2 linked regions of the Casimicrobium huifangae genome follow. The protein of the gene in region 2 binds, or shares a complex with, the protein of the main gene of each other region. Links are inferred from orthologs where the notes say so. Each region holds a gene or a part of one and is shown on either strand. Other genes may lie near its edges.

Region 1 (15,620 bases), 980 kb from region 2 along the record:
TCCATGCTGCGCTCCTTATCCTGGCCTTTTTCTTCCGCGGGCTGTTCGATCTTCACCTTGTCGAGATCGACCTTAACCTCTTTGTCGAGGCCGCCGGACACGATTCCGGGGAACGCGATGATCAGACCAACCATCACAATCTGAATCAGCACAAACGGCACCGCACCCCAGTAAATCTGCATGGTGGTGACGGGATGCACCAGTTTCTTGGTGATGCGGTCGGTGTATTCCTTCACCGGCGCCACACTGCGCAGGTAGAACAGCGCGAAACCAAACGGCGGGTGCATGAACGAAGTCTGCATGTTGACGCCAAGCAGCACACCGAACCAGATCAGGTCGATGCCCAGCTTCTCTGCCACCGGGCCCAGCAGCGGCACCACGATGAACGACAGTTCGAAGAAGTCGAGGAAGAACGCCAGCACGAAGATCAGGATGTTCACCACGATCAGGAAACCCACCTGGCCGCCCGGCAGGCCGGTCAGCAGATGCTCAACCCACTTCGGACCATCGACCCCCTGGAACACCAGACTGAAGATGGTGGAACCAATCAGGATGAACACCACGAAGCAGGACAGTTTCACGGTGGTATTGAGCGCCTGCTTGAGCAGGCTGAAGCTGAGGCGGCCGCGTGCGACTGCCATCACCAGGGCGCCGATGGCGCCCATCGCGCCCCCTTCGGTCGGTGTGGCGATGCCGAGGAAGATAGTACCGAGCACCAGGAAAATGAGCAGCAGCGGCGGGATCAGAACGAAAGTCACTCGCTCAGCCATGCGGGAAAGCAGGCCCCAGCCCGTCAGCTTGTTGACCACGGCCGCAACAAACGCGATCAACACACCAACGCACATTGCTACGACAATCGTTTCATCGAGCGGCACGGAGAGTGGCGGTTGCCCCTTCCACCAGGTCAGGATGGCGCCGTAGTTCTGGGCAAAGACAACCGCGGCGGTCGTCGAGATGATGGTCAGAGCCAACAACGAGGGCAGGCCGGACTTGCCGTTGTCTTCGCGGATGGTGCGGGCTTCCGGTGGCAACGCTGGCACCCAGGCCGGCTTGATGAAGGCAACGCCGATCACGTACAGCGCGTACATGCCGGTCAGAATGAAGCCGGGAATGAACGCACCCTTGTACATGTCGCCTACGCTGCGACCGAGTTGGTCCGCCAGAATGATCAGCACCAACGACGGCGGGATGATCTGCGCCAGCGTGCCGGAGGCGGCAATGACACCACTCGCCAGGCGCCGGTCGTAGCCGTAACGCAACATGATCGGCAGCGAGATCAGCCCCATTGAGATCACCGAAGCCGCCACCACGCCGGTGGTCGCAGCAAGCAGCGCGCCGACGAAGATCACGGCGAAGGCGAGACCGCCACGTACCGGGCCGAACAACTGACCAATGGTGTCGAGCAAATCCTCGGCCATGCCACTTCGTTCGAGGATCAGCCCCATCAATGTGAAGAACGGAATCGCCAGCAGCGTCTCGTTCTTCATGATGCCGAAAATCCGCAACGGCAGTGCTTGCAGCAGCGACTCGGGCAGGATGCCCAGTTCGATGCCGATGAAGCCAAAGAACAACCCGCAGGCACCGAGGCTGAATGCCACCGGGAAGCCGAACAGCAGGAAGACGATCAGGCCCGCGAACATGATCGGGGCCATATTGTTGATGATTGCTTGCAGCATGATGATGGGTTCCCTTACGCCTTGCTGCCTTGCGCGTTGGCCTCGGCCAGACGACGGATTTCTTCAGCCAGCTCTTCTTCAGCCGACTTCTCACCCTTCTTGGCGGTCGGGTCGTCGATCAAGCCTTTCAGAAAGGCGAAACGCTTGATCAGCTCGGAAAATGCCTGCAGCAGCAGCAGCGAAAAACCCAGTGGCAGCATGGCGTACACCGGCCACAGGATCAGCCCGCCGGCGTTCGCTGAAGTCTCACCGGAGCGCAACGCCTGCAGAAACCAGGGCATCGAGAACCAAAGCACCGCGAAGCAGACCGGCAGCAGGAAGAGCACGAAGCCGATGATGTCGATCCAGATTTGCCCGCGTTTGGAAAAGCGGCCCGAGACTACGTCGATGCGTACATGCTCGTTGTTCAGCAGTGTGTAACCCGCTGCCAGCAGGAAGGATGTCGCAAACAAATACCACTGCACTTCGAGAAAAGCGTTGGAGCCGATGTCGAATGCCTTGCGTACGATGGCATTGACACAACTGATGACTGTTGAAGCAAAGATCATCCACATCATCAACCAGCCGATCCCGGTGTTGAGCTTGTCGACGGCTTTGCTTAGTGCAAGCAGGCCCTGCATTTGTTAACTCCCCGTTTGTTGCATTGCAAGAAATTCTTGCCGGATTCAAACGCTTTGCATACGGCGTTTACCCGCGTGATGCCATGCACAATGATTTGATCGACAACAAAAAAAGCGCGGTCAGCGGTTGCACCGCGCAAGTTTGCGTTGTTTGGTCAGTACGTGGTCAGGTACCAGCGATCTGCATCGACTCGATCAGCAGCGAGCCCACCAGTTTCGAGCCGCGACGGTCAATGTCGTCGCCGATGGCAACGATACGCTGATACAGATCGAGCAGGTTGCCGGCGATGGTGATCTCTGACACCGGATAGGCGATCTCGCCGCCCTCGACCCAGAAGCCGGCGGCCCCGCGCGAATAGTCGCCAGTCACTGGATTGACGCCCTGCCCCATCAGCTCGGTGACGACAAGACCGCGCCCCATTTGTCTGGCCAGCACAGCGGTATCGCCCCGCATCGTCGGCGTCACCAGCAGATTGTGATTGCCGCCGGCATTGCCGGTGGACTGCATGCCGAGCTTGCGCGCCGAATAAGCAGAGAGAAAGTAGCCCCGCACGACGCCCTTTTCGATGATGCTGCGCCGCTGGCAGGTGACGCCCTCCTGATCAAACGGCGAGCTGGCGTAGGCCTGCGCAATGAACGGATCGTCCACGATATCGACCAGCGGTGCAAACACCGGCTTGCCCATGCTGTCGAGCAGGAACGAGGTCTTGCGATACAGCGAGCCGCCAAACAGCGCGCTGATCGCGTGACCAATAAAGCCGCCGGCGATTTGTGGTGTCAGCAGCACTGGTGCGCTTTGCGTGGCCAGCTTGCGCGGGTTGAGGCGCGCCACAGCCCGCTCGCCCGCCTTGCGCCCGACCGCCTCAGCAGCCTCAAGCGCATTTGGCACGCGATGCGAGGTGTACCAGTCGTCGCGCTCCATGTTGTCGCCATCGGTGGCGACCATTGCGCAGCCGATGTAGTGCGCGCTGCCCTTGTAGCCGCTGCAAAAGCCGTGCGAGTTGGCATAGACGAATTCCGATTCGCTGGCGCTGACCGACGCACCTTCGCTGTTGTCAATGCGCTCATCGACAGCGAAGCCGGCATCCTCACAGCGCTTGGCAATCGCAATGGCCGAATTGGCATCGATCGCCCACGGGTGATAGAGGTCAAGATCAGGAATATCTTTCGCCATCAGTGCGGCATCGGCCAGGCCGGCAAACGGATCGGGGCTGGTGTATTTGGCGATGGTCAGCGCCTTGTCGACGGCGGCGTTGACTGCATCCGGCGAAAAGTCACCGCTGCTCGCGTTGCCTTTGCGGCCGTCAACGTAAACGGTCACGCTGAGCCCTTTGTCGACGTTGTGCTCCAGCGTTTCCAGTTCGCCCAGCCGCACCGTCACGTTGAGCCCATTCCCCTGCGTCACCTCGGCTTCGGCCTGATCGGCACCATCGCGGCGGGCACGGTCCAGCGCAGCGAGCGCGACATCACGGAGAGCATCGGACGAGAGGGCAAAAGACATGGCAGCAGCAGGCAAAAGACGGTCGACAAGGGAAGCGCTGAATAAGTCCCCGCGAAGCTGCGCGCGGCGGATCGGGATGGATGGCGAGGCGCAAAACGCAGTCGTAGCGGGGCTACGACGAGGCTTTGCAACGAAACCAGCCGCCCGAGTCCGTCGATGCGCGGCTCGCGAGGGACTTGTTTAGCGCTTCTCAAGCATAGCCGAGTGGCCTTGCGGCAAAATCGTGGCATGGCCCGCCCCCCGAAGAATCCACGTCCGGTCGTCGACGAACCGTCGAAGACGCAGCTCAAGAAGAACATGCACGCGCTGCAGGAGCTGGGCGAAACCCTCACCACGCTAAGCCGTGATCACCTCGATCAGCTCGATTTGCCCGAAGCCCTGCGCGACGCGCTCGACGAGCTGGAACGCGTGGGCAAGCACGAAGCGCGGCGCCGGCACATGCAGTTCATCGGCAAGCTGATGCGCGACGTGGACCCGGAGCCGATCCGCGCCCAGATTGATCGCTGGGAAACCGGCACCCGGGCCAACAAGACCGCGTTCAAGGCCAGCGAGCGCTGGCGCGAGCGGCTGATCGCCGAACCCGATGCGCTGAGCGAGTTCCTCACGGCGCAGCCCGAGGTTGACCGCGAGGAGCTGGCAACCCTGATCGGCAAGGCTCGCACGCAGGCGGCGCGTGGCGAGGCGCCAGCGGCATCACGGCAGGTGTTTCGCGTGGTCTATCGCGCGATGACAAAAATCTGAACAGTAAAACGGCGGGCTGGCAACGTGTTTGACGCAGTAAAAATTGGGGTTGTCTCCATTTCCGATCGCGCCTCCACTGGCGTCTACGAGGACAAGGGCATTCCGGCGTTACAGGAGTGGCTGGGCGCCGCACTCAGGAATCCGGTCAATTGGGCAACGCGGCTGATCGCTGACGAGCAGCCGCTGATCGAATCAACGCTGGTGGAGCTTTGCGACGTCGAGCACTGCGATCTGGTGCTCACTACCGGCGGCACCGGACCGGCGCGACGCGACGTCACGCCGGAAGCCACGCTGGCGATTGCGCACAAGGTGATGCCGGGCTTCGGCGAGCAGATGCGGCAGATCAGCCTGCACTTTGTGCCGACCGCGATCCTGTCACGGCAGGTGGCGGTGATCCGCAGTAACGCGCTGGTGATCAACCTGCCGGGCCAACCCAAGAGCATCAGGGAGACGCTGGAAGGGCTGCGCGATGCCGACGGCAAGGCCAGCGTGCATGGCATCTTCGCTGCGGTGCCCTATTGCATCGACCTGATCGGCGGCCCCTACATCGAAACCAACGACACCGTCTGCAAGGCGTTCCGTCCGAAAAACGCGATCCGGCCGGCGCCAGCAGCGTCGAATTGAACGCCGCGCACCGGTATCAGCTTTTCCGCGAAACCCCCATTTCAACTGGGCTGTCAGCCACAATTACCCAAAACTCGACTTTTATCGATTTCGGTTATTTAGCCCACATCCAATGGGGGTCTGATCAAAAAGTTGCTAGCGCCAGTGACCGGGTACCCAGTAGTGCCCGCGGTAGTCACGATGCCAGTAGCCGGTGTTCCATGTGCGGTAGCCGGCTGGCGGCAAGGTCCAGTGCCCACGGTTCCACAGGTAGCGGCCACCCACCCAGCTGTAGTAGCCGCCAATCCACACATAGCCAGCACCGGGCGTCGCCGGGATCGGCTCCACATAGGCGGCCGGCGGCGGCGTATCGACATAGACGATCGGGCCAGGCACCCGCGCTGCAACGACGCAGCCGGTGAGTACGGCGGCGGCGGCAACGCTGAGCAGTATCGAGCCGAGCGGGCGAATGGACAGGGGTGAAATTGAACGAATGCGCATGAGGGCCTCCTGTGCGGGGCATTTCCCGCGTTGACTCCCTGCCAACGAACGGCGTCAACGCGAGGTTGACGCCAGATACCACTGTTACTTTTGCTTACGCAGATTGGTCGAAATTGCGAACGGCTGCCATTCGCGCAGACCGCTGACGCGACACGTCGCCACCACCAGCGTTGCCAGCAGCAGCGCGGCCATCGCGTTGTGCGCAGTGGCCAGCACGATCGGCTGGTCGAGCAACACCGTGGCGATCCCGATGCCGATCTGAGCCAGCAGCACCAGCTTGATCAGGATTGCCTGCTGCCTGAGCGCGGCGTGCGCGCGCATCAGCGCCAGCGCTGCTGCGATCACGACGACGGTGGTGATCAGCGCTCCCCAGCGATGCGCCCAGTGAATGGCACGCAATGCCTCTATCGACAGAAAGCTGCCATCTGGATTGCGCCCCAGCGCGCGCGCGAATGCAAATCCCTCGGCCCAATCCACCTGCGGCGTCAGGCTGCCGTTGCAGCCAGGGAAATCGGCACAGGCAAGCACTGCGTAGTTGGTGCTGACCCAGCCGCCCAGAAATATCTGCACCGTCAGCACGGCGAGCGCCAGCCAAGCCAGCACGCGAGTACGGCCGGATACAGCCACCGTCATCGCCCGGGTGTCGCCCTCGCGCTGTCGTTGCCGCGTCCAGAACCAGAGCAGCATCGCCAGCAGCAGCATGCCGCCCATCAGGTGCGCCGTCACCACGATGGGCATCAGTTTCAGCGTGACTGTCCACTTACCGAACATACCCTGCGCGATTACCACGACCAGCAACAGCGCCGGCCAGTACCAGTTCACCGGTGTCGCAGCATCAGTCAGTGTTGCGCCGGAACGGCGGCGCTGCGCGAGCAGCGCCCGCACGAACATCACCAGGATCAGCGCACCGATGAACGACGCCAGGTAGCGATGGAGCATCTCGATCCACGCCTTGCCGTGGCTCACCGGCCCGTGCGTACCGCCCTGCTCGGCAATCGCCTGATTGATCTGCGCACTGGCCTGTGCTGGCAGCAACTGGCCATAGCAGCCGGGCCAGTCCGGGCAGCCAAGGCCGCTGTCGGTCAGACGGACAAAGCCGCCGAATACGATCAGGTCGAAGGTGAGGAACGCGACCAGTGCGACCAGTCGCCCCCAGCGCAAGCGGAAGCCAAACCAGAGCGCCAGCAGCAGCAGCGCCACCCACATGATCGCGTTGACCGTGGACAGCGAGAATTGCCAGATGATTGGCTCGGACGAAGGCATGGGCAGTTCGGTGTGTGCAGCCTGCAGGCGAGGCAAACCGCAATTTTAGGCGCGGCCAACACAGCACGGGCACGCGCGCGTTCCGCCCCTCACCCGCGGCGGTCAGCGCCACCCTGGTAGTAAACCCGCTTCGCCGCGTACATGGCATCGTCCGCCGCCCGCAGGGCGCGATCAAGCTCGCCGGCGCGCTCACAGACGGCGGTGCCAATCGAGAATGACAGCGCCGGTCCCTGGTAGAACTGGTTGTTCAGCTCGACCACGAGTTTCAGGCTCTCCATCAGGGTCGCCATTTCGATGGCGGTGTGACGCGGCAGCAGGCAGGCAAATTCATCACCCCCAACCCGGGCTACCTGCGCGGTATCGCCCAGGGCTTTCTTCAGCGCTTCGCCCGCACGACGCAGCAGGGCATCGCCAGCGGCGTGACCAAACTCGTCGTTGGCACGCTTGAGGCCGTTCAAATCGACGGCCAGCACACCCACCGGGAACGGTCCACGGCGGTTGAGCCGGGCGATTTCATCGTCGTAGAAAGCGCGGTTGCGCAGCTTGGTCAGCGCATCGTGCTTGCCGAGGAATTCAAGGTAGGACTCTGCCTTCTTGCGTGCCGTAATGTCGGTCAGTGCAACCTGCACCAGATCCCAGTCTGCCTCATGGCCCGGCAGCACCGCCCATTGCATGTGCAGATTGATGGCATCGCCGCGCAGCGAGTAGTTAAGCGTTTCGCGCGACTGGAACAGATTGCCATGCCAGCAGTCGAGCAGTTGCTCGGCGAACGAACGCCCCATTTCATCGCGAAAGATCTCCGGCAGCCGCGCCAGCAGCTCGTCCTTGCTGCTCGCGCCAAACAGGTTGAGGGTCTGGCGGTTGACATCCACGACGCGAATACGCTCCATGCAGGACTGCACAAACTCGGGATGCACGTCGACAAAGGTGCGGAAGTCGGTAATGCCCTGCTCGCGCACATCATCGAGCAGCGATTTCACCTCGCTGAAGTCTTCCACCCACAGCGATACCGGCGACAGGTCAAACAGCCCCCGGGCATAGGCCTCGTTGCTGGCGGCCGCCTGCCGCGCCCGCTTCTCGGCAGTGAAGTCCTCGATCGCCATCAGCATGCGATCCCACGGGCGGGCCGCATCAGCCAGCCGGTTGACGTTGAGCCGGATGTCGAGGCGGCTGCCATCGAGTGCGTAGTTGATGGTCTCGGTGCGATAGGACAGAGCCCCGTTCCACAGCTGGCTGATTTCAGCGATCGCCGCGTTCTGGTCGCTGTTGTCGAAAATGCGGTCGCCGGCCGCCAGCAGCGCATCGAGATCCTTTGCGCCGTAGAGATCAAGGGTGCGCTGATTGACCTTGAGCACCCGAATTCGCGAAAAATACTTGCCGATCGCTGCCGGATCGTCGGTCAGGAAGCGGCGAATGTCGGTCACGCCGTCGCTGCGCCACGATTGCAGCAGCTCGTAGACCCCGCTGAAGTCCTCCAGCCAGAGTGACACGGGCGCCAGATCAAAGAGCGGATCGGGAGCAGCGGGATCAGTGGATGAAGCAGACGACAACATCGCGCCATTGTCGTCGTGGTCATGGCGAAAGACAACCGGGAAAGTACGGCCCCATAGAATCAGGGCATGCGTCTCTTCCGTCTGGCAAAAATTGTTGCCGTCTTTCATCGCTACGGGCTCGACGAGTTCGTGCTGCACGATGCTCCCAATCCCCTGCTGCGCGGCCTCGGCAAACTGCTCGGTGCGCGCAGCCACAGCATGCCGCGCGGCGAGCGGCTGCGCCGTGCGCTGGAGTCACTGGGCCCGATCTTCGTCAAATTCGGGCAGGTGCTGTCCACCCGGCCCGATCTGATCCCACCCGACATCGCCAGCGAACTCTCGCGGCTGCAGGACCGCGTGCCACCGTTTCCGGCCGAGGACGTGCGCCGCGTGCTCGAGGCCGCCTACGGCCGCCCGGTCGAGCAGGTGTTCGCCAGCTTCGACTGGCAACCCGTGGCCAGCGCCAGCGTGGCGCAGGTGCATTTCGGCTCGATCCAGCTCAAGGAGGGTGATACCTTCGAATCACGCGAGGTCGCCATCAAGGTGTTGCGGCCCAACATCAAGCCCGTGATCGAGAGCGACATGGCGCTGTTGCGTGTGCTCGCCGGCTGGGTTGAAAAGTTCAGTGCCGATGGCCGGCGCCTGAAGCCACGCGAAGTGGTCGCCGAGTTTGACAAATATCTGCACGACGAACTCGATCTGGTGCGCGAAGCCGCCAACTGCTCACAACTGCGCCGCAATTTCGCCGGCTCGCCGCTGCTCTACATGCCCGAGGTGCACTGGGACTGGTGCGAGCAGAACGTGATGGTGATGGAGCGCCTGCACGCGACGCCGGTGAGCCAGGTGGATACCCTGCGCGAGGCAGGTGTTGACATCAAAAAGCTCGCGCGCGATGGCGTGGAAATCTTCTTCACGCAAGTGTTCCGCGATGGTTTCTTCCATGCCGACATGCATCCGGGCAATATCGCCGTGCGCACCGATGCGGCGCATCTGGGCCAGTATGTCGGTATGGACTTCGGCATCGTCGGCACGCTGACCGATGTTGACCGCCGCTATCTCGCGGAGAACTTCCTTGCGTTCTTCCGTCGCGACTACCGCCGGGTGGCGACGGCGCACATCGAATCAGGCTGGGTACCGCCGGGCACCCGCGTGGACGAGCTGGAAAACGCCGTTCGCAGCGTCTGCGAACCGATCTTCGACCGGCCGCTGGCCGACATCTCGTTCGGCAAAGTGTTGATGCGGCTGTTTCAGGTGTCACGCCGCTTCAACGTCGAGATTCAGCCGCAGCTGGTGCTGCTGCAAAAGACGCTGCTGAACGTGGAAGGGCTTGGTCGCCAGCTTGATCCCTACCTCGATCTCTGGGCCACAGCGCAGCCATTCCTCGAAAAATGGATGCGCGATCAGGTCGGCCCCGAGGCGATTGTGAAGCGCCTGACCGAACAGGCACCTTATTTGTCGTCGGCGCTGCCGCAGTTGCCAAGACTGATTCATCAGGCGCTGGAGCGGCGCGCCGAGCCGCCGGCACCGGTCATCATCCACACGCGGTCACTGTGGACCAACGTCTGGCTCGCCATCATCGCTTTCTGCCTGCTGGCCATTCTGGGCACGCTGTGGATATCGCTGCTGCTGGAATGAATCACGGCGCGGCAGACGAATGACGCCGCTGTCGCTCGATCAGCCTTGGGGACGCGGCTATCGCGTCTCCCATGAGCACGCATACGCTGGCGACGCGCCGCTTCCGACTTCAAACTTCCTGCCACGCGGCCTGGGTCGCAGCTATGGCGATCTTTGCGTCAATGACGGCGGCACCTTGCTGCACAACTTCCGGCGTGACCGGCTGCTAGCGTTCAACAACGTAAGCGGTGTGCTGAGTTGTGAGAGCGGCGCGACACTGGCCGATATCGCCCAAGTGATGTTGCCGCGCGGCTGGTTTCTGCCCGTCGTGCCCGGTACGCGCTACGTAACGGTGGGCGGCGCAATTGCCAACGATGTGCATGGCAAGAATCATCACGTTGCGGGCAGCTTTGGCGGCTTTGTCGAATCGTTGACACTCGCTCGTAGCGATTGCGCCACTGCCGTTCGTATTTCGCCCGACCACCCGCGATTCGCAACAACTGTCGCCGGTTTGGGCCTAAGCGGGCTGATGCTCGACACTGATATTCGACTCAAACGAATCCCCGGCCCCGGCATCGAGCAGGAGATTCGTCTCTTCGGCGGCAGACGCAGCGGCGCCGGTATTGACGGCTATCTCGAACTCGACGCCGACAGCAAGCCGTGGGAATACACCGTTGGCTGGATCGACACGCTGGACCGTGATCTGCGCGGCGTGTTCTTTCGTGGCCGACATTGCGACGGTCCCGACGAATGGCTCGCGCCGCAACCGGCGCGACTCACGGTGCCAATCGATGCGCCGCAATGGGTGCTCGGCCGCTGGAGTGCCAGGGCCTTCAACGCGCTGTACTACCGGCTGCACGCGACCAAGACCGCGCAGCGATCGGTGATCCCGATCTGGCCGTTCTTCTTCCCGCTCGACGCCGTGAACGGGTGGAACCGCGCCTATGGCCGCCGCGGCTTCATCCAGTATCAGTTCGTGGTGCCCACGCTGGCAGCACGCGAGACAGTGCCGCGAATCCTCGCGCATCTGCGCGAGGCGGGCGTGGCCAGTTACCTCGCCGTGATCAAAACGTTCGGCGATGTACCCTCGCCCGGCATCATGAGCTTCCCGATGGCGGGCACCACGGTTGCGCTCGATATCCCGGCGCCCGATGAACGTGACCGCCGTGCGCTGGATCGGGCTGATGCGATGGTCGCCGATGTCGGCGGTCGCGTCTACCCGGCCAAGGACGCGCGCATGTCAGCGGCGATGTTCCAGCGCTTCTTCCCGCGCTGGCGCGAGCTGGAGGCCGCGCGCGACCCGGCGATCTCGTCGTCGTTCTGGCGCCGCGTCACTGCAGATGTTCATCAGAAAGGACCGCAGACATGAGCGGCAACATTGCGTCGACAGCAAAGTCAACGACGGCGGCAACAGCGCGCGAAGTTGTAGTAGTCGGTGCCACCTCCGCCGTTGCCCAGTCGGCAATCCGGCTGTGGGCAGCACGCGGCGCAACGCTGGCACTGGTCGGGCGCAATCAAGATGCGCTGGATCGCGTGGCGGCAGATGCGCGCATGCGTGGCGCAGCGTCGGCCAGCACCCATGCCGGCGATCTTGCTGACCTTGTCTTCATCGAGAGCCTCTGCGCGACCACAACGCCGGCCGTTGCGCTGGTCGCGCACGGCAGTCTCACCGATTCAGCGCATGCCGAAACCAGCGCCGAATATCTTGACTACGAGCTCACACTCAATTTCGTCAGCGCCGCGCAGTGGGCGCAGCGGCTGGCACTTGCATGCGAGCGCGCGGGCGGCGGCACGGTGGTGGCGATTTCCTCCGTCGCGGGTGATCGCGGGCGCGGCAGCAACCACGCCTACGGCGCCGCCAAGGCGGGGCTCACCGCGTTCTGCTCGGGCCTGCGTGCGCGTATGGCCACGCGCGGCGTGCACGTCGTCACCGTCAAGCCGGGTTTCATCGATTCGCCGATGACCGCGCACATCACAAAGAAAGGCGCCCTGTGGGCCACGCCCGAAGCCATCGCCGAAGGCGTCCTGAAAGCGATCGACAGGCAGCGCGACGTGGTCTATCTGCCGGGATTCTGGGCATTGATCATGCTGATCATCAAGCATGTACCCGAGCGGATTTTCAAACGACTGAAGTTCTGACCACGATGCCCGGAACTTGCCGCGCTACGCCTGCCCTTCCGGTGACCCAACGAAGTGGTGCACGTGACCGCGATGGTTTTCAATCCACTGCGGCGCCAGCGAGCCGATCAGCATCCCGGTCAGTGACGCAAGGACGCCCGCGAGCTGCTGCGGGAACGCCTCCCCCCAACCCGGCAACAGCATGACGGCGAGCCAGACCAGCACGCCGAGAATGATCGATGCGATCGCGCCTTGCGTGGTGGCACGCTTCCAGTAGAGGCCAAAGACCAGCGGGACAAAGGCGCCGACCAGCGTCACTTGATACGCACCGGACACCATGTCGTAAATCTTGGTGCCGCGCGATGCCATCGCGTAGCCAAGTACCATGACCGAAAACACCAGCACGGCGATGCGCATGGCTTTCAGTGTCTGCTGGTCACTCATGTGTTTGTTCCAGTGCTTGTAGACGTTTTCGATGAACGTCACACTTGGCGCAAGCAGAGTCGCCGACGCACAGGACTTGATGGCGGAAAGCAGCGCGCCGAAGAAGATGACCTGCGCCACGAACGGCATGTGTTCGAGCACCAGCGTGGGCAGGATCTTTTGCGTGTCGCCTTTCAGCAACTCGGCGGTCTGCTCGGGCATGATGATCAGCGCAGCCACCACCAGGAACATCGGCACGAAGGCGAACAGCAGGTAGCAGATGCCGCCGATCACGGGGCCGCGCGTGGCAGCCTTGATGTCCTTGGCGGACATCACGCGCTGGAACACGTCCTGCTGCGGAATCGAACCGAGCATCATGGTGATTGCTGCGGCGAAGAAAAAGATCATGTCCTTCGCGTTCGGCTCCGGGAAGAAGCGGAACATGTCCTTGCTCTGCGCGTAGTCGATCACCTTGTCGGCGCCGCCGGCCATGTGGCCGGCCATGACGGCAATGATGGACAGCCCCACGACCAGCACAATCATCTGGATGAAGTCGGTCAGCGCCACGCTCCACATGCCACCGAACAGCGTGTAGATCAGGATGGAGGCAACCCCGATCACCATGCCCCATTCGAAGCTGATGGCGCCATGCGAGAGGATGTTGAACACCAGACCGAGGGCCGTGACCTGCGCCGCGACCCAGCCGAGATAGCTCAGCATGATGATGATCGAACAGAGGATTTCCACCGATTTGCCGAAGCGCTGACGGTAGTAATCGCTGATGGTGAGCAGCGTCTGCTTGTAGAGCTTCGCGGCGAAGAACAGGCCGACGAAAATCAGGCAGAACGAGGCGCCGAATGGGTCCTCAACCACGGTACCCAGATTACCCTGCACGAACTTGGCGCCGATGCCCAGCACCGTCTCGCTGCCGAACCAGGTCGCGAACGTCGTGGTAACGATCATGATCAGCGGCAGATGGCGACCGGCAATGGCGTAGTCCGCCGTGTTCTTCACCCGCTTCGCCGCCCACAGGCCAATACCGATCGTCACCAGCAGATAGAGAAAAACGAACGCAAGCAGCATGCCTTACCCCTGAATCGCCTCAATTACCGCAGAGGCCGGATGACGTTCAGCGCGCCCGGCCCGGCGCCATGCGGCACACCGCCGCCAGCGCTCGAATTTTGAACAGGCGCAAGTGTACGGGTTTGCGCGCCGCTACAATTCGCATCCGGACATGCAGATTGCATGCCCACCAACGCTAGGGGTGCTCGGCGGCGCAAGCCACCGGGCTGAGATGACACCCTGGAACTTGATCAAGGTAATACTTGCGCAGGGAAGCGTCGCAGATATCAGTCCGCACCGTTTCTGGTCGGGCCATTCGTGCACTTGACCCTGCCGTCGATTCAGGACTTTCGATGGCAACTACTTTCACTCCCTCCCCCATCACTGCCGTCGCGGCGGCTGTCGCCACTGCGCTCGCCACCACGAACGCAGTCGGCCAGACGACCACATCGTCACCGCAGCGCGTGGACACCGTCACCATCACGGCCAAATCGGCACCGGTGCTCGACATCGACAACGCCGATGTCGGTGGCTTCAGCGCGCCGCTTGCCAAGACGCCGCAAAGCGTTACCGTGATCGGCGCCGATCTGCTGGCGGGCACCGCGACGCAATCACTGTCCAACCTGCTCAAGCTGGATGCCTCACTCGCCGACGCTTACAACACTACGGGCTACATCGAAAGCCTGTCGGTACGCGGCTTTCTGCTTGATCAGGCCGGCAACTTCTGTCGCAATGGCCTCGCCATTTCGAACTACGCGCCCATTGCACTGGAAAACAAGGAACGCATCGAAGTGCTCAAAGGGGTCGCCGGTTTGCAGTCGGGCGTGTCGGCGCCAGGCGGCCTGGTGAACTATGTCACCAAGGCTCCGCTCAGGGACGCATTCACCACCGCGACGCTTGCCACCGACGAACGCGGCGGTGCCAGGGTGCATGTGGATAGCAACGTGATGCTCGGCAGCATCGGTGCGCGCCTGAACGTGGCAGCTGAACGCCTGCGCAACCAGTTTGATCGCGCCGGTGGCGACCGCCAGTTTGCCAGCCTCGCGCTGGCGACCCAACTGTCAGCGCAAACATCGCTGAGTGCGGACTTTGAATATCACCGCAAGAGCCAGCCGTCGGTCCCCGGCCTCGGCCTGCTGGATCGCGACGGTGATGGCGGCGGCGACACCCTGCCCGCGCCCGTCAATCCGCGACTCAATCTGAACAACCAGTCATGGTCCCTGCCGTTCCAGGCGAAGGTCACTACGGCAGAACTTGCTCTCAAGCACCGCTTCAATGCCGACTGGAGCGCCCGTGTCGCAGCGAATGTGCAGCAATCGCGCATCAATGATCGCCTGGCCTTCCCGGATGGCTGCTCCAACGCACCAACCTACGTGTATCCCGGCCTCTGCGCCAACGGCGATGTCGATGTGTATGACTTCCGTAGCGAAGGCGAAAAGCGCAAGGTGGCAAGCTGGGACGCATCGGTTGCCGGGCGCTTCAATGCCCTGGGCGTACGCCATGACGCGCGTTTCGGCCTGTCTGGCCGCAGCGTGCGCAATGATCTGCCGCCGACGCAGGCCTACAACTACGTCGGCAGCACCAACATCTTCGCCCCGGTCGCACTGCCGGCGGACCCTTCGCTTACCGAACTCAACACCAACAGTCGCGAGCGCGCGGTAGAGGGCTACGCGTCGCTGCAGAGCGATCTGGGCGCGCAATTGCAGTCGTTTGCGGGCGTGCGTGTGTCCCGCCTGCATCGCGCCAGCGAGCGAAGCGATGGGTCGCGCGCGGTTGCCTACGATCAGACGGTCGCCACACCCTGGGCCGGCCTCGCCTGGTCGCCTTCCAGCGCCACCATGCTCTATGCGTCGTGGGGCCAGGGCGCCGAGCTGGAGGCGGTGCCGAACCGGCCGTCGCGCTTTGTGAACTACGGCGAAGCGCTGCCGGCGCTCAAGAGCAAGCAGGTCGAGATCGGTGGCAAGTG
Region 2 (15,524 bases):
ATTGGCTGGAATGGCCAGCAGCAGTTCGAAACCGACGATTTCATCGCGCAGACCGCGCAGGCGCTGCGCAACATCCTCGCCGTCCTCCAAGCCGGCGGCGCAGGAGCCGAGCACATGGTGCGCATGACCTGGTACATCATTGATCGTGACGAATACGTTGCCCGGCTCAAGGAACTGGGCGCGGTGTACCGCGAGGTCATGGGCCGCAATTTTCCGGCCATGAGCTGCGTCGAGGTCTCTCGTCTGGTCGAGGCGCGAGCCAAGGTGGAAATAGAGGTGACGGCGGTGCTGCCGGACGCCATCAAGGCCTGATCGCCTTAGCTGTCGTTAGGATTTGTCTTTTCTTCAAAGGCTATGCGCCCGACAACGACTGCTTGACGCATACTCTTCGGCGCTTCTGTCGCCCGGCACCCGTCTGGCATACTGCGGGCAGTGTGTTGCGGCGATTTCGTGTCGCAACTGGCGGGTCACGATAGAGGAGCGTGCATGAAAAAGATTGAAGCAATCATCAAACCGTTCAAGCTCGACGAGGTGCGTGAGGGCCTGGCCGAGGCAGGCATTACCGGCCTGACGGTTACTGAGGTCAAGGGCTTCGGGCGTCAACGCGGCCACACCGAGCTGTACCGCGGTGCGGAATACGTGGTGGACTTTCTGCCCAAGACCAAGGTTGAGCTGATCGTGGGTGACCAGGACGTGGAGCGGGTGGTCGAGGCCATCATCAAGGCTGCGCGCACCGGCAAGATCGGCGATGGCAAGATTTTCGTGTCGGCAGTGGAGCAGGTGGTCCGCATCCGCACGGGAGAAACCGGGGATTCCGCTATCTAGCGGGCAACGAGCCAATCACACTGAGGAGAAACTGGCATGTCGATGATGGAAGAGTTCAAAACCTTTGCCCTGAAAGGCAATGTGATGGATCTGGCCGTGGGCGTCATCATTGGCGGCGCCTTTGGCAAGATCGTCGATTCGGCTGTAGGTGATCTGATCATGCCGATCGTCGGCAAAATCTTCGGCGGCCTCGATTTCTCCAGCATGCTGATCGTGCTCGGCGACAACCCGAACAAGCTGACCGCGCTGGCTGATCTCAAGAAAGCTGGCATCGCCACCTTTGCGTACGGCAACTTCATTACCGTGCTGATCAACTTCATTATCCTGGCCTGGATCATCTTCCTGATGGTCAAGGCCATGAACAAGATGAAGAAGGAAGAACCAGCTGCCCCGGCCGCGCCGGCGCCGACACCCGAAGACGTGCTGCTGCTGCGCGAGATCCGCGACAGCCTCAAGAAATAGGGGCTTCGGGCGCGGCGATGCCGCACCCGTGCGACAGTCTGACTGTCGTCCAAAAAGAAAAACCGACCACTTGGTCGGTTTTTCTTTTGCAGGCCGCTAAACTTGGGGCTTGGGTCTGTGGCTGCCTTGCTGCAGACGGGTTTACGCCCTTGGCTACCCGTAAACACGCGTTCAAAATGCGTGAGACGTGGGTTGAGGGTAACAGTGCGTCATATGCATTTTTCTGCAGTTTTCGATGGTTGCAAATCCTCAAAATTGCTTATACTTGATAACTAAATCGCTGGATTGACCCGGAGATTCATAAGGAGGTTCGAATGGTCAAGGTACTTTGCGCTGCGGTAGCGGCCGCGCTCGCTGCATCGGCAGCACACGCACAACTCAAGGTCGGCCTGACGCTGTCGCTGACCGGTCCGGCGGCCTCGCTGGGCATCCCTGAGAAAAACACGGTTGACCTGATGCCGAAGAAGATCGGCGGACTCGACGTCACCTACGTCGTGCTCGACGATGCATCGGACACTACCAAAGCGGTGACCAACACCAAGAAGCTGATCACCGAAGACAAGGTGGACGTGATCGTTGGTTCGACCACCACGCCGAACGCCATGGCGATGATCGACGTCGTTGCTGAGGGTGAAACCCCGAACATTTCGCTTGGCGGCTCGGCGCGCATCGTCGACATCGCCAATCCGAAGACCAGGTGGGTGTTCAAGGTTTCGCAGCATGACTCGCTGATGGCCGACGCTATCGCGGTTCACGCCAAAGCGGCCGGCATCAAGACGATGGGCTTCATTGGCTACAACGACGCCTACGGCGAGGGCTGGCTGGTTGAAATGAAGCGTTCGGCAGAAACGGCCGGTATCAAGCTTGATCCGATCGAGCGCTTTAACCGTACTGATGCCAGCACCACTGGCCAGACGCTCAAACTGATCTCGGCCAAGCCTGATGCCATTCTGATCGTCGGCTCCGGCACGCCGGCTGCCACGCCGCATAAAGAGCTGGTCGCGCGCGGCTACAAGGGCCGTCTGTATCAGACGCACGGCGTCGGCAACTCGGACTTCCTGCGCGTCGTCGGCAAGGACGGCAACGGCGCCTTCCTGCCTGCCGGCCCGATGCTCGCTTATGAGCAACTGCCGGACAGCAACCCGATCAAGAAAGTCGCCAAGGACTACATCACGCAGTACGAAGCCAAGTTCGGTCCGCGCACGACCTTCGGCGGCCACGCCTGGGACTCGTACCTCGTGCTCGACAAGGCGGTTCCGGTCGCGCTCAAGTCTGGCGCCAAGCCTGGCACCAAGGAGTTCCGCGCCGCACTGCGCAATGCGCTGGAGAACACCAAGGAAGTGGTCGGCGTGCACGGCGTGTTCAACATGTCCGCGACCGAACACAACGGCCTCGATAACCGTGGCCGCACGATGTTCATGATCAAGGACGGCAAGTGGGCGCTGGCGACGAAGTAACGTCGGTCTAGCGTCACTGAGGATGGGGCGATCCGGGATACCGGTTCGCCCTTTTTTTGAGGTTCGCCGACCGTCGCGGGCCTTGTCAGAATATCCGTCCCCGTTGCCGACTGCCGAAAGCTGACCGATGGACTTTTCAATTGCTGCGCTGCTTGCCCAGGATGGCCTGACCAATGGCGCCATTTACTGCCTGCTGGCGCTCGCACTGGTGCTGGTATTCGCGGTGACGCGGGTGATCTTTGTGCCGCAGGGTGAGTTCGTCGCCTTCACGGTGCTGACACTGGCGGCGTTCGAGCAGAACAAGCTGCCCGGCACCGTCTGGCTGCTGCTGGCGCTGGGCGTGACGGCCGCCGTGGCGGAGGTGTTGACCTACCGCAGCGATGTGCGGCGCATGCTGCGCGCGATGGCTGGCTCGGCGCTGCCCAGCATGGTCGCTGCAGCGCTGGTGTGGGGCGTGCATGCCATGCAGGCGGGTTTTCTGCTGCAGGTGCTGGCAACGGTGCTGGCAGTCACCGCGATGGGGCCAGCCGTGTATCGGCTGGCGTTCCAGCCGGTGGCGACGGCGCCGGTGCTGACGCTCCTGATCGTTTCGGTCGCGGTTCACTTCGTGCTGACCGGGCTCGGCCTGCTGTTCTTTGGCGCAGAAGGCGCCCGCACCTCAGCGTTCACCAACGAGACATTCAGCATCGGTGGCATCAACATCTCCGGCCAGAGCCTGCTGGTCTACGCTTTTACCGCCGTGCTGGTGGTGGCGATGGGGCTGTTCTTCAAATACACGCTGTTCGGCAAGGCGCTTCGCGCCACGGCCGCGAACCGCACTGGCGCCCGCCTGGTCGGCGTCAGCCCCAACTTCGCCGGCAGCCTGAGCATCACGCTGGCGGCGGCAATCGGCGCCATGTCCGGCCTGCTGATTGGCCCGATCACCACGGTTTACTACGACTCTGGCTTTCTGGTCGGCCTGAAAGGCTTCGTCGGCGCCATCGTGGGCGGATTGGCGAGTTACCCAATCGCCGCTGCTGGCGCGATCTTTGTCGGCCTCATCGAGTCATTTTCATCGTTCTGGGCCAGCGCCTACAAGGAGGTGATCGTCTTCACGCTGATCCTGCCGATCCTGTTGTGGCGCTCGCTGACCACCCATCACCACGAGGAGGAGTGAGATGAAACCTCGTGTTCTGGTTGCCGCTGCCGTGGCCGTCATCGCTGCGGCGCCGTTGCTGGCGCCGGCCTTCTACGTCACGCTGCTCAACTACATCGGGCTGTACAGCCTGGTAGCACTCGGACTGGTGCTGCTCACTGGCGTCGCCGGGCAAATCAGCTTCGGGCAGGCCGCCTTCGTCGGGCTCGGCGCCTACACCACGGCGGTGCTCACGACCCAATACGGCATGTCGCCATGGATCACGCTGTTCATTGCCATCGCCATCACGCTGGTGATTGGCTACGTGCTGGGCATTATCACGCTGTCGATGGGCGGGCACTACTTGCCCCTGGCCACCATCGCGTGGGGCATTTCGCTCTACTTTCTGATGGGCACCATTGAGAGCTTTGGTGGCTTCACCGGTCTCACCGGCGTGCCCCCGGTATCGATCTTCGGCTACACGCTGGAGAAGGAAGACCACTTCTACTATTTCATATGGCTGGTGGTGCTGGGGGCGCTCTGGTGCGCCGCCAATCTGCTGGATTCGCGGCCCGGCCGCGCGATTCGTGCGCTGAAGCAGGGCAGCACGATGGTGGAGGCGTTCGGTGTGCACCCGGGGCGGATGAAGACGGCCGTGTTTGTCATCGCCGCCGTGCTGGCCTGTTTGTCTGGCTGGCTGTATGCCCACCTGCAGCGCTTTGTGAACCCGACGCCGTTTGGCATCAATCAGGGCATCGAGTACCTGTTCATGGCCGTGGTTGGCGGTGCCGTCAGTGTGTGGGGCGCGGTGCTTGGTGCCACGCTGGTCACGCTGCTCAAGACCTGGCTGCAGGACTTGCTGCCGAAGCTGCTGGGTGAGGCGGGTCAGTTCGAGATCATCGTGTTCGGCGTGTTGCTGGTGCTGTTGCTGCAATACGCCCGCGAAGGCCTGCTGCCGTATCTGCAGCGCTTTGTGCCTTCGCCGAAGCGGCCCTTGCCGGCGGCAGCGGACCACCTGCAGCATCGCAATATGCCGGCTGCCGGCACCCCGGTGCTAGAAGTGGACACCGCACGCAAGACCTTCGGCGGGCTGGTTGCCGTCAACGATGTGTCGTTCGACGTCAAAGCCTGTGAAGTGGTCGGGCTGATCGGCCCGAACGGCGCCGGCAAGAGCACCTGCTTCAACCTGATTTCCGGCGCGCTCGAGGCTACCTCCGGGTCAATCAAATTCATGGGCCACGAGTTGATTGGCGAAACCGCAAGCTCAATCGCGAAGCTGGGCTTGGGCCGCACCTTCCAGCATGTGAAGCTGGTGCAGACCATGACGGTGGTCGAGAACGTGGCGCTGGGCGCCTACCTGCGCGGCAGCAAGGGGGTCATCCCCTCCGCACTGCGCCTGAACAAGGCGGAAGAAGAGGCCGCCTTCGCCGAAGCCGTGCGCCAGTTGCAGCGCGTAGGCCTCGCCGAGCACGCACACGACGCCGCCGGCAGCCTGCCGCTGGGCAAACAGCGCGTGGTGGAGATTGCCCGCGCACTGGCGGCAGACCCGATCCTGCTGCTGCTCGACGAGCCGGCCGCGGGCCTGCGCTATGCCGAAAAGCAGCAGCTCGCCGCGCTGATCAAGACGCTGAAAGGCGAGGGCATGACCGTGTTGCTGGTGGAGCATGACATGGACTTCGTCATGGGTCTGGTCGACCGTCTGGTGGTACTCAATTTCGGGCAGAAATTGGCGCAGGGCCTGCCGGAGGCCGTGCAGGCCGACCCTGCCGTGCGTGAAGCCTATCTCGGAGCCTGATGATGAGCGAAGCACTACTCGAAGTTGCCGACATCCACGTTGCCTATGGCCAGGTGGAGGCCGTGCGCGGTGTGTCGCTCAAGGTGCCGAAGGGCCAGATTGCGACGGTCATCGGCCCCAACGGCGCCGGCAAGACCACACTGCTGGGCGCCATCATGGGCCTGTTGCCGGCGAAGGGCGAAGTGCGATTCGCCGGCGAGCGCATCGACGGCCGTGACACCGAGGCGCTGGTGCGCCGCGGCATCTCGCTGGTGCCGGAAAAGCGCGAGCTGTTCGCCGACATGACCGTGCAGGAAAACCTTGAGCTGGGCGGCTTTTCACGGCGCCGGGCGGGTGAATCGCGAGCCGCGCTGGCGAACACCATGGAAGAGGTGTTTGCGCTGTTCCCGCGGCTCAAGGAGCGCCTGCCGCAACTGGCGGGCACCATGTCCGGCGGCGAGCGGCAGATGCTCGCGGTTGGCCGCGCGCTGATGGGCAAGCCGAAGCTGCTGCTGCTCGACGAGCCAAGTCTCGGGCTGGCGCCGCTGATCACCCGCGACATCCTCGCCACCATCTCGCGGCTGCGCGAGACCGGGCTCTCGGTGCTGCTGGTCGAGCAAAACGCCCGCGCCGCGCTGCAGACGGCCGACTATGGCTACGTGCTCGAAACCGGCGACCTGAGCCTCGAAGGCAAGGCGGAAGACCTGCTGCATGACGAGCGGGTGATCGCTACTTATCTGGGCAAGCGGTAGGGCTCCCCTTGGCAGGCACGTGGGCAACGAGTTGCCCACCCTACGCGGCTAGCCCACACTGCTGGTTGAGCCCTAACCGTGTCGCCAGCTTGAGTGCCACTCATCAGCTTTTCGATGAAAGCCTTATCGGACAGGGGCTCGGACGGTGAATCGCACGTTACTCGACTAGGCCTCATTCCGCCGCCTGAGCCCATAGCCAATGCGGGTTAGCGATAAAAGTCGTTAGCCACGGCGATTGTTTCCCCGCTACCGCAGTAGCGGTTGACGCGCTACAGTGAACGCTTCAATCAAGCGGAGTAGCGCCATGAGCCAGCAGCAACAGTCCCAGCCGGTGACCCAGATCGAGATTGACCAGCGCGTCTACGATCTCTACGACGAGTATTGCCACGGCAAGATTGACCGTCGCGAATACCTCAAACGCGCCTCGGCGCTCGCTGCGCTGGGCATCCCCGCGCTGGCGATGGCGACCTCGCTGCTGCCGCAATACGCCAAGGCGCAGACCATCTCGTTCACCGATCCGCGTATCAAGGCAAGCTACGTGACCTACCCGTCACCCGGCGGCAACGGCGACGGCAAGGACATGCGCGGCTACCTCGTGCAGCCCACCGGCAACGGCCCGTTCCCCGCGGTGCTCATCATCCACGAAAATCGTGGCCTGAACCCCTACATCGAGGACGTCGCGCGCCGCGCCGCCGCCGCCGGCTACCTGGCGCTGGCGCCGGATGGGCTGGCACCGCTCGGCGGCTATCCCGGCAATGACGACGATGGCCGCACGCTGCAGGCCAAGCTCGATCAGGCCAAGCTGCGCACCGACATGCTCAACGGCGCCAAATGGCTCAAGGCGCACAAGCTCTCCACCGGCAAGCTCGGCGTCACCGGCTTCTGCTGGGGCGGCGGCACCAGCAACTTCCTCGCCACCGCGATGGGCAGCGACCTGCAGGCATCAGCGCCGTACTACGGCGCCGCAGCGGCGACGGCCGACGTAGGCAAGATCAAGGCCGCCATGCTGATCCACTTTGCCGCCAAGGACGACGGCATCAACGGCATGTGGCCGGCGTACGAAGCGGCGCTAAAGGCAGCCGGCACCCGTTACGAGGCGCACATCTATCCCGACACACAGCACGGCTTCCACAACAACTCGACGCCGCGCTACAACGAGGCCGCCGCCAAATTGTCGTGGGATCGCACCATCGAGCACTTCAAGAAGCATCTGGCCTGACCCAGGCGGCGCCCACCGGTGATCGATGGCGCCGCCGCTATCGCCGTGCGCGCTGACCGGGTGGCGCAGCGCACGCTCGGTCAAACCACAACGCAGCGAAGCTACTGAAACGCCGACGGCGAGTAAGGGAAGTTCGTCCCGCAGAATTGGTTGAGCCGTTTACGCACCGGGTTCCACGCCGGTATGCCGGTGCCCGCGATGATGGCGTCTGCGCCAAAGCCCAGCATCGCGCGCACGAGGATCAGCCCTTCCAGTGGGGCCGAGAGCGTGTTGTCGCCACTCATATCGAGATTGCAGGCGATGTTGGCGTTGCCCGTGGAGCTGCGGAATGGGTAGGCGGTGCCGCTGATGATGAGTGTCGTTTCGGCGGTGCCGCCGGGGTTGGCACTGGTGTGGCGTACGGCGATGTAGTCGCCCGACAGAAAATCCCACGATCCGGAGAACCAGCCGGTGGAAAAACACGGTGATGCGCAGCCCACGTTGGGCGTCACGCATACGCCGGGCTGTGTAGCGATGCAAAACTCGCTGCCGACCGCGCCGGTCACGTAGGCCGTTTGCTGATTGTTCGGCGGCGTGGGCGTGATCGTCAGTCGAACTTCGTTGGACGTGCGCACACTGTTCGGTGGCACGTTGCTTTGATGAATGAAATTGAACGGATTCGGAATACGGTTCACGGCTGTCAGATCGGTGGAAAGGCGGCTCACGAAACCGTCACCGCCGCCGCCAAAGGTCCCTTGCTGCGCGTTAACGGTCGGGAAACCTCCGAAATTATTAAATCCCGCCAGATACACGCTGCCGCCATCGGGCGCCACGGCGAACGCGATCGGGGAGTCATACCCCGTCCCGCCCAGATAGGTGCCTGCGCGGCGCGCGGTCAGCGCGGCGTTCAGACGCACGATGAAGGCGTCGTAGCTCCCGCCGCCGTAGGTGCTCTGATAGCCGTCGGCGACCAGCGCGGCAGGCAGGCCACCGTCGGTATCGCCCAGCACGAAGATTTCTCCAGTCTGTGGATGAATGCCGACCCGGCACGAGGAAGAACAGTCGTTTCCCGTGTCACCGAGATACGTGGATTGCAGAATGGCCGTGAGATCGGGGCTCAAGCGGCTGACAAAACCATCGTTTAAACCACCGCCAAAGGTCGACTGTGCACCGCCCGCGCGTTGCGGCAGATCGCTCGAGAACGTGCTTCCGGCGACGATAACCTCTCCGCTGACGGGGTGCACGGCAACGCTATGCGCGCTGTCGCCGCCGGAACCGCCCAGATAGGTCGCACGCATCAGGGCCGAAAGGTCCTGTTTGAGTCGCGCGACGAAAGCGTCCTGAGAGCCGCCGATCACTGCCTGCGCGGCGCCCGCGAGCATGGCGGCGGGCAGTCCGCCGCCGGTCAATCCCGCGACAAAGATATCCCCCGAGCGCGGATCGATCGCCAATGCATTGCCGATTTCGGTGTTGGTGCCCCCGATAAAGGTGTAGCGCGTAGTCGTTGTGGCCGGCCCAGACAGATCGGCAGGCAGGCGTGCAGCGAAGGCGTCAAAAAGGCCGCCAAACGAAGTTTGCGATCCCACTAGCGTGCCCGGCAGCACAGCGGAACTGGTTGAACCGACGACATGAACGAAACCCGTGTGAGGATGCACAGCGATGGCGTTAATTTCCTCGCCCAGCCCGGCACCGCCAAAAAACGTTGCTTTCGTCAACGTGCGCAAATCTGCACTCAGCTGCGCGACAAAGCCGTCTTGAGCATTCGCGTCGCCAGCGCCCGCGTGAGTGGGCTGAAGCGCGTTGGTCGTGCTGCCTGCCGGGAACGTCGACGTGCCCGCGACTTGTCCCGCTACATACACCGCACCACTGCCCGGATGAAACGCGATGGCGTTACAGCGAACGTCACCGTTGCCGAGATAGGTGGACTGCAACAACTGTTGCAGGTCAGCGCTGTAGCGACTGACGACGCAGGACGTGCCTGTAGCGCTCGTCTGCGCGCCGCTCGCCGTCTGCGGGAAGCCTGGCGAATTGGTAATCCCGGCGACATACACCTGGCCCGAATGCGGATGCACCGCGATGGCATTGACTTGATCGTAGCCGGTGCCGCCGAGATAGGTCGAAGCGAGGAGCGGATCGATCACGAGTGGGCGGCTGGCGTCATATTCACCCAGCGTGAAGCCGTAGCGCTGCTGCGAAGCATCAAGCGCGTAGGCGACGGGCACCGGTGTGCGCTCGCCCGACGCTGTTTCCTGAAACGCAATTGGCGCGGTGAAGGCGACCGGGCCGTTGCCGGTGTGGGCGATGAGTTCGCCTTTGTCGTTGATTTCGAGCTTTTGTGCGCCATCGAGTTTGATGCGGATTTGCTTCGGGTCGTGCTGCGCCGCGACGGTGAAGATTTTTTCGACGTTCGCACCCGCGTTGTTGCGCGTCGCGCGCAGTTGCACGTTGACGCCGGGGTAGATGTCGCCGAGGTTGACGCGCTGATAGCCAGAGGTGCTGTGCGCGGACGCCTTCGCATGCGTGTGGGTGAAGTCGCTGGTGCGGGTAGCGCCGGGTTGATCGCCGACCGGCGCCGTGATGATCCGTTTGCCAGTGGCCGAGACGAAGGATTCGCTGAGAGCCCAGCCGCCGGTGGCAGTTTTGCGGGCCGGGGGCAAGCTGTAGACGAGCTGACCGTCGGTGGTCACAAACAGCGTACCGGCAAAGGTCGGAGCGGCAAACGCGGCGCGCGCGTCCCACTGGCCGGCGTTGGCTACGAAAGGCACCGCCGAAAGGGATGCTTTGGACAGCATGCCCGCTTGATCGGGAGCCAGCACGGCCTGCGCCGGGTGGCTGAGCAGCATCAGAGACGTCGCCAATGTGAGTCCGGCGAGGCTGGCGGAGCGCATCTGGCGGCGCAGGCTGGGGTGATACTGTGGGCCGCGAAAAAACGACTGGCCAAATGGACGCCCGCCCGCGGTGGCGCTGCTGTGCTGCATTGATTTCCCCTCAGAAGCGGCTGCTGCGCCTGTTTGTTGTTCGCACCGTATTCGATAGACACGCCCCGGCATAGCGAAATGCACCAATTGCACCCTGTCAGCTTTATGCGGGAATGACCATTGCATAAGGGCTTGAGGCGCTAAAGCGGTGAAAGTCGACCCGCCATCAAAAGTGCGCTAAAGCCCACAGCCACTGTGCATTCTTGACGAAAGTTAATCGTTGTAGTGGTCGGCTGCCGACAGCGAATGGGCCGGCAACGCCTGTGCTACCCTCACCGCGTTTTTCCTCCGACGACTGTTTGATGTCTGCCTCTCTCGCTACCGCGCAATCGCTGCTGCTCGCCCCCGCCAACCTCTCGCTCGACCAGCTCTCCGCCACGCTTGGCGGCTTGAGCAAACGCGGCGTGGAGTTCGCCGATCTTTACTTTGAGCATCACAAGTCCGAGTCCTGGTCGCTGGAAGAGGGCATCGTCAAAAGCGGCAGTTTTTCGATTGAATCCGGGGTGGGCGTGCGCGCGATCACCGGCGAGCAGACGGCGTTCGCCTACTCTGGCGACATCGGTCTGGCGTCCATCACCGAAGCCGCCAATACGGTTGCGGCGATCGGCCGCGCCGGGCAGAGCGCTTCGGTCGCAGTGAATGGCAAGACGGTGCATCCGGCGCTCTACACGGCTGCCGATCCGCTGGCCTCAATCAGCGACGACGCCAAGATCGCCCTGCTGCGCGAAGCCGAGCGCATCGCCCGCGCCCGTGACCCGCGCGTAACGCAGGTGATGGTGAACCTGGCCTGCGAGCATGTGGTGATGCTGGTGATGCGTACGGATGGTGTGATCGCTGCCGATGTGCGGCCGTTGTGCCGCCTCAACGTGTCCGCCATAGTCGAAAGCAATGGAAAGCGTGAGCAGGGCCGTTCTGGTGGAGGCGGTCGTTACGGCTTCGAGCACTTCGATAGCGAATTCATCACCAAGCGCGCTCACGAAGCGGTGGACATGGCGATCCTGAACCTTGATGCCCGTCCCGCCCCAGCGGGTGTGATGCCGGTCGTCTGCGGGCCCGGCTGGCCCGGCGTGCTGCTGCACGAAGCGATTGGTCACGGTCTCGAAGGCGACTTCAACCGCAAGGGCTCCTCGGCGTTCACTGGTCGCATCGGCGAACGTGTCGCCGCGCCCGGCGTGACGGTACTGGACGACGGCACCCTCAAGGACCGTCGCGGCTCGCTCACCGTGGACGACGAAGGCACGCCGACGCACGCCACGGTGCTGATCGAGGACGGCATCCTCAAGGGGTACATGCAGGACACCATGAATGCCCGCCTGATGGGCGTCGCGCCCACCGGCAATGGCCGCCGCGAGAGCTACGCGCACCTGCCAATGCCGCGCATGACCAACACCTACATGCTGGGCGGCCAGCATGATCCGCAGGAAATCATCGCCAGCGTCGAAAACGGCATCTACGCCGTCAACTTCGGCGGCGGGCAGGTGGACATCACCAGCGGCAAGTTCGTCTTCACCATGGACGAAGCCTGGAAGATCGAAAACGGCAAGCTGATGTACCCGATCAAGGGCGCCACGCTGATCGGCAACGGCCCCGATGCCCTCACCCGCGTTACCATGATCGGCAACGACATGGCGCTCGACGAAGGCATCGGCGTCTGTGGCAAGGAAGGCCAGAGCGTGCCGGTCGGGATCGGGCAGCCGACGCTGCGTATTGAAGGCCTGACGGTGGGCGGCACGGCGTAGCCGCCCCACCGCCAATTTCGTCGCGAACGGTACAGTACCGGGAAATGAGCGACGCCAACCAAACCCCGCGCTTTCGCCGCACGAAGCGTGTCGCAGTGGTACTGGCTGGGTTGCTGATTCTCGTTGTCGCACTGCTTGTATTGCGCTGGCAGCTCGCGACCCAGCGCATTGATCAGGTTGCAACAAAGGCCGCAACATTGGCTGCTACCCGGAAGGTGGCCGTTTCGGGTGACGATGCACGCCGCGCTGGCGCGCCCGCCCGCCTTGGTGGCGCCAGTGAGGCAGCGGGCGTTGCTGCTATGCATATGTCGAGCGTCGACGCTTATCGCGAGCGAAGTGCTGATGACCGCGCTGCATTGCCTCACATCCGCGGTGCAATGGACGGTGCTGCATTGGCGCGGCTGCAGACGCTGGCGGATGCGGGCAACGCCCGAGCAGCCTGCATCCTGAGTGCTCAGGCAACCAAATGCAACTTCCTGCCTGGCGTCGTTCGCGACAGCATTACCCAGCTGTCTGCCGGCGTGGCCTTGCATCACGAGCGCGGCAGTATTCCATCGCCCGAAATGTTGCGCGCACTGGAGCACTCTCGCACCAGTGCATCCGCCCTTGCCCGCGAGTGTGCGGGGGCGCCGGCGATGCCGCCGGACGCCGCGTGGCGGTATCTGCTGCAATCGGCGTTGCTGGGCTATGAGCCGGCGATGCTGCTATTTTCGCAATGGCCGCCGGTTGACTTTGGTGAACCCAATACCTCTGTCGATGCGGTCATCGCCTACCTTCGCTATTCGGGTTCGCTGACCGAGGCGCTTGCGCAACGCGGCGATCTCAACGCGATCACGTCGCTGACATGGGAGTACGGCCACCACGGTCCGAACGTACTTCAGGCGCTGGGCCTGCGTGCGCTGCCGGCAGATCCGACTCGTGCGCTCATGTATGCCTACGTACGCGAGGGGGTGATGCTTCGCCGCGAGGCCGAGCGTCCCGGATCGACCGCGGCATATGGCCAGGCACATGCCGCAGTGGAGCGCGTTCTTCCCGCCGTCGACGAAGCGGGCCGGCAGTGGGCGCGGCAGATGGCGGATCAAATGCTGGCGACATTCACACCAGACGCGCTTCGCCCGTCGGCCCCCGCATCGGAACAGGCGGAAGAGCCCACGCTGTGGCAGCAACTCGAGGACATATGCAGGGAGTAAAACGCTACCGGCGTCGGCGTTGTGTGGCGATACACGACGGCGGTCGCGCGTTGATGGCATGATTGCGGCCGCAAATTCGTCTACTTGTCCAGCTCATTGCATTAATCCGGAGTTGATCCATGTCCCGCCCATTGCTCGCTGTCGTCCTCGTTGCACTGTCTGTCACCGCCTGCGGCCCCAGCCCCGAGCAGGTGGCGCGTGAGGAGGCGCTGAAAAAGCTCGATCAGGCCGCCAAGGAGATGGAGGCAGCAGGCAAACGCGCCGAGGCTGCCGCCGCCAAGGGCGATGTGGGCGCGGCTGTCGGCGAGGCGATGAAGGCGTTGGGTGGGCTGGCGGGCGCCGCCGGCGGCGGTTCGTATGAGCCGGTGGACTTCCGCAAGCTCAAGGAGGCGCTGCCGCAGGAGCTGCCAGGCTTTGAAAAGGGCGAAGGCTCGGGCGAGAAGAACAATGCTTTCGGCATTTCAGTGTCTGAGGCGAAGCAGTCGTTCCGCACCGCCGACGGCAACAAGCGCGTGCGCTTCGAGATTACCGATCCGGGCTCACTCGCCGGCCCGTTCGCGCTGGCCAACGTCTGGCTCAACGTCGAGGTGGACAAGGAGTCCGGCGACGGCTACGAGAAAACTTCCACCGTCGGTGGCCGCAAGATTCACGAAAAGTGGAGCAAGGACAGCAAGCGCGGCGAGGTGCAGATGGTCGTCGGCAACCGTTTCATGGTTGAGGTGAATGCCGAAGGCGTGGAAATGAACGACGTCAAGGCCCTGCTTGGCAAGGTTGACGTCGCCCGACTGGAAGCAATGAAGGGCGAAGGCAAGAAAGCGTCGTAGTCGCGACGCGATCCGTGCTGCGGCGGCTCAGGACACCGCCGCCGTCTGCATCAACTCTTCGATCAGGGCCACCGATACGGCGCCCGACACCGCATAGGGATCAAGCACCGCCTTCGCCGAGTGCTTCAGCAGCACCGCCATATTGAGGCGGTCAAAGCTCACCTTGCCCATGGACCAGTCGGCAAACTTGCGCGCCATGATTTCCTCGAAGTGCAACAACTGAACGTCATGATGACGCGGGTCTCTGGCGATCCGGTTGTAGGTTTCGCTGACTTCCTTGCGACCGCCCTCCAGCATTTGCAGAAAGATGAATGTGTTGGTGCAGAGCACCCCGGTAATGCCATTGGCCGGGTTGTTGCGGCGGGAGACGGCGAGGATATCTTCGAACTGGGCGGGCGTCAGCGTCGCTTTGGCGCGGCTGGCATAGACGAGACGGACGAGCATGATCAGGACTTTCGGCTATCAATCAAAGCGAGAAATTCGCGACGCAGGTTGGCGTCTTTCAGGAACGAGCCGCGCATCACGCTGTTGATCATCTTCGAGTCAACATCCTTGACGCCGCGCCACTGCATGCAGAAGTGATCGGCCTCCATCACCACGGCGAGGCCATCCGGCTGAATCTTTTCCTGCAGCAGGTTGGCGAGCTGGCTCACCGCTTCCTCCTGAATCTGCGGGCGGCTCATCACCCAATCCGCGAGGCGCGCGTACTTTGACAGGCCGATCAGGTTGGAATGCTGGTTGGGCATCACGCCGATCCACACGCGTCCCATGATCGGGCACAGGTGATGCGAGCAGGCCGAGCGGATGGTGATCGGGCCGACGATCATCAGCTCGTTCAGGTGCTCTACGTTGGGGAATTCGGTGACCGAGGGCTGCGCGGTGTAACGGCCACGAAACACTTCATTCAGGAACATCTTCGCGACGCGCTTGGCGGTGTCCTGTGTGTTGTGGTCGCTCTCGGTATCGATGACGAGGCTCCTCAACACCTCGCGCATCTTTGTTTCCACCTCGGCCTGCAACTCGGCAGCTTCGCCGTCGCGAATGAATTCACTGATGTTGTCGTTGGCGTGAAAACGCTGTCCGGCGGCCTTGATGCGGGTTCGCACCCGCTCGGAGGCTGGCATGGACGCCAAGTCGCGCTCGGCGGCGGCGCGCGCGTCGGCGTGTTTGGTCGAGGATTCAGCGGTCATCGTTGCAACATCCAGGGTGGC

Evidence for each region.
Region 1: the proteins of tldD (region 2) and pmbA are in contact, whole or in part, in a solved structure (PDB 5NJ9), measured with the Escherichia coli proteins. The link is inferred for Casimicrobium huifangae from one-to-one orthologs.

The regions. Positions count from the first base shown.
Region 1 is NZ_CP041352.1:3,029,342-3,044,961, forward strand. The notes cover bases 1,631-4,607. They hold pmbA (metalloprotease PmbA), read right to left. Parts: upstream 3,798-4,607; coding sequence 2,463-3,797; downstream 1,631-2,462. Other genes in these bases: FKL89_RS13655 (TRAP transporter large permease), read right to left, coding at 1,631-1,676; FKL89_RS13660 (TRAP transporter small permease subunit), read right to left, coding at 1,691-2,296; yjgA (ribosome biogenesis factor YjgA), read left to right, coding at 4,026-4,538; mog (molybdopterin adenylyltransferase), read left to right, coding at 4,563-4,607. Also shown: more of FKL89_RS13655, read right to left, coding at 1-1,630; more of mog, read left to right, coding at 4,608-5,162; FKL89_RS13680 (YXWGXW repeat-containing protein), read right to left, coding at 5,298-5,642; FKL89_RS13685 (COX15/CtaA family protein), read right to left, coding at 5,727-6,941; FKL89_RS13690 (sensor domain-containing diguanylate cyclase), read right to left, coding at 6,995-8,458; ubiquinone biosynthesis regulatory protein kinase UbiB, read left to right, coding at 8,525-10,072; FKL89_RS13700 (FAD-binding oxidoreductase), read left to right, coding at 10,092-11,420; FKL89_RS13705 (SDR family oxidoreductase), read left to right, coding at 11,417-12,190; FKL89_RS13710 (high affinity choline transporter 1), read right to left, coding at 12,215-13,675; FKL89_RS13715 (TonB-dependent siderophore receptor), read left to right, coding at 14,008-15,620.
Region 2 is NZ_CP041352.1:2,038,009-2,053,532, forward strand. The notes cover bases 10,200-13,080. They hold tldD (metalloprotease TldD), read left to right. Parts: upstream 10,200-10,862; coding sequence 10,863-12,299; downstream 12,300-13,080. Other genes in these bases: FKL89_RS09370 (DUF7948 domain-containing protein), read right to left, coding at 10,200-10,560; FKL89_RS09380 (hypothetical protein), read left to right, coding at 12,344-13,080. Outside these bases: FKL89_RS09330 (RidA family protein), read left to right, coding at 1-312; FKL89_RS09335 (P-II family nitrogen regulator), read left to right, coding at 487-825; large conductance mechanosensitive channel protein MscL, read left to right, coding at 862-1,287; FKL89_RS09345 (ABC transporter substrate-binding protein), read left to right, coding at 1,602-2,744; FKL89_RS09350 (branched-chain amino acid ABC transporter permease), read left to right, coding at 2,872-3,900; FKL89_RS09355 (branched-chain amino acid ABC transporter ATP-binding protein/permease), read left to right, coding at 3,902-5,653; FKL89_RS09360 (ABC transporter ATP-binding protein), read left to right, coding at 5,656-6,384; FKL89_RS09365 (dienelactone hydrolase family protein), read left to right, coding at 6,689-7,603; more of FKL89_RS09370, read right to left, coding at 7,705-10,199; more of FKL89_RS09380, read left to right, coding at 13,081-13,489; FKL89_RS09385 (hypothetical protein), read left to right, coding at 13,609-14,313; FKL89_RS09390 (BLUF domain-containing protein), read right to left, coding at 14,341-14,757; folE (GTP cyclohydrolase I), read right to left, coding at 14,760-15,437. UniProt on the Escherichia coli protein: Metalloprotease involved in CcdA degradation. Suppresses the inhibitory activity of the carbon storage regulator (CsrA).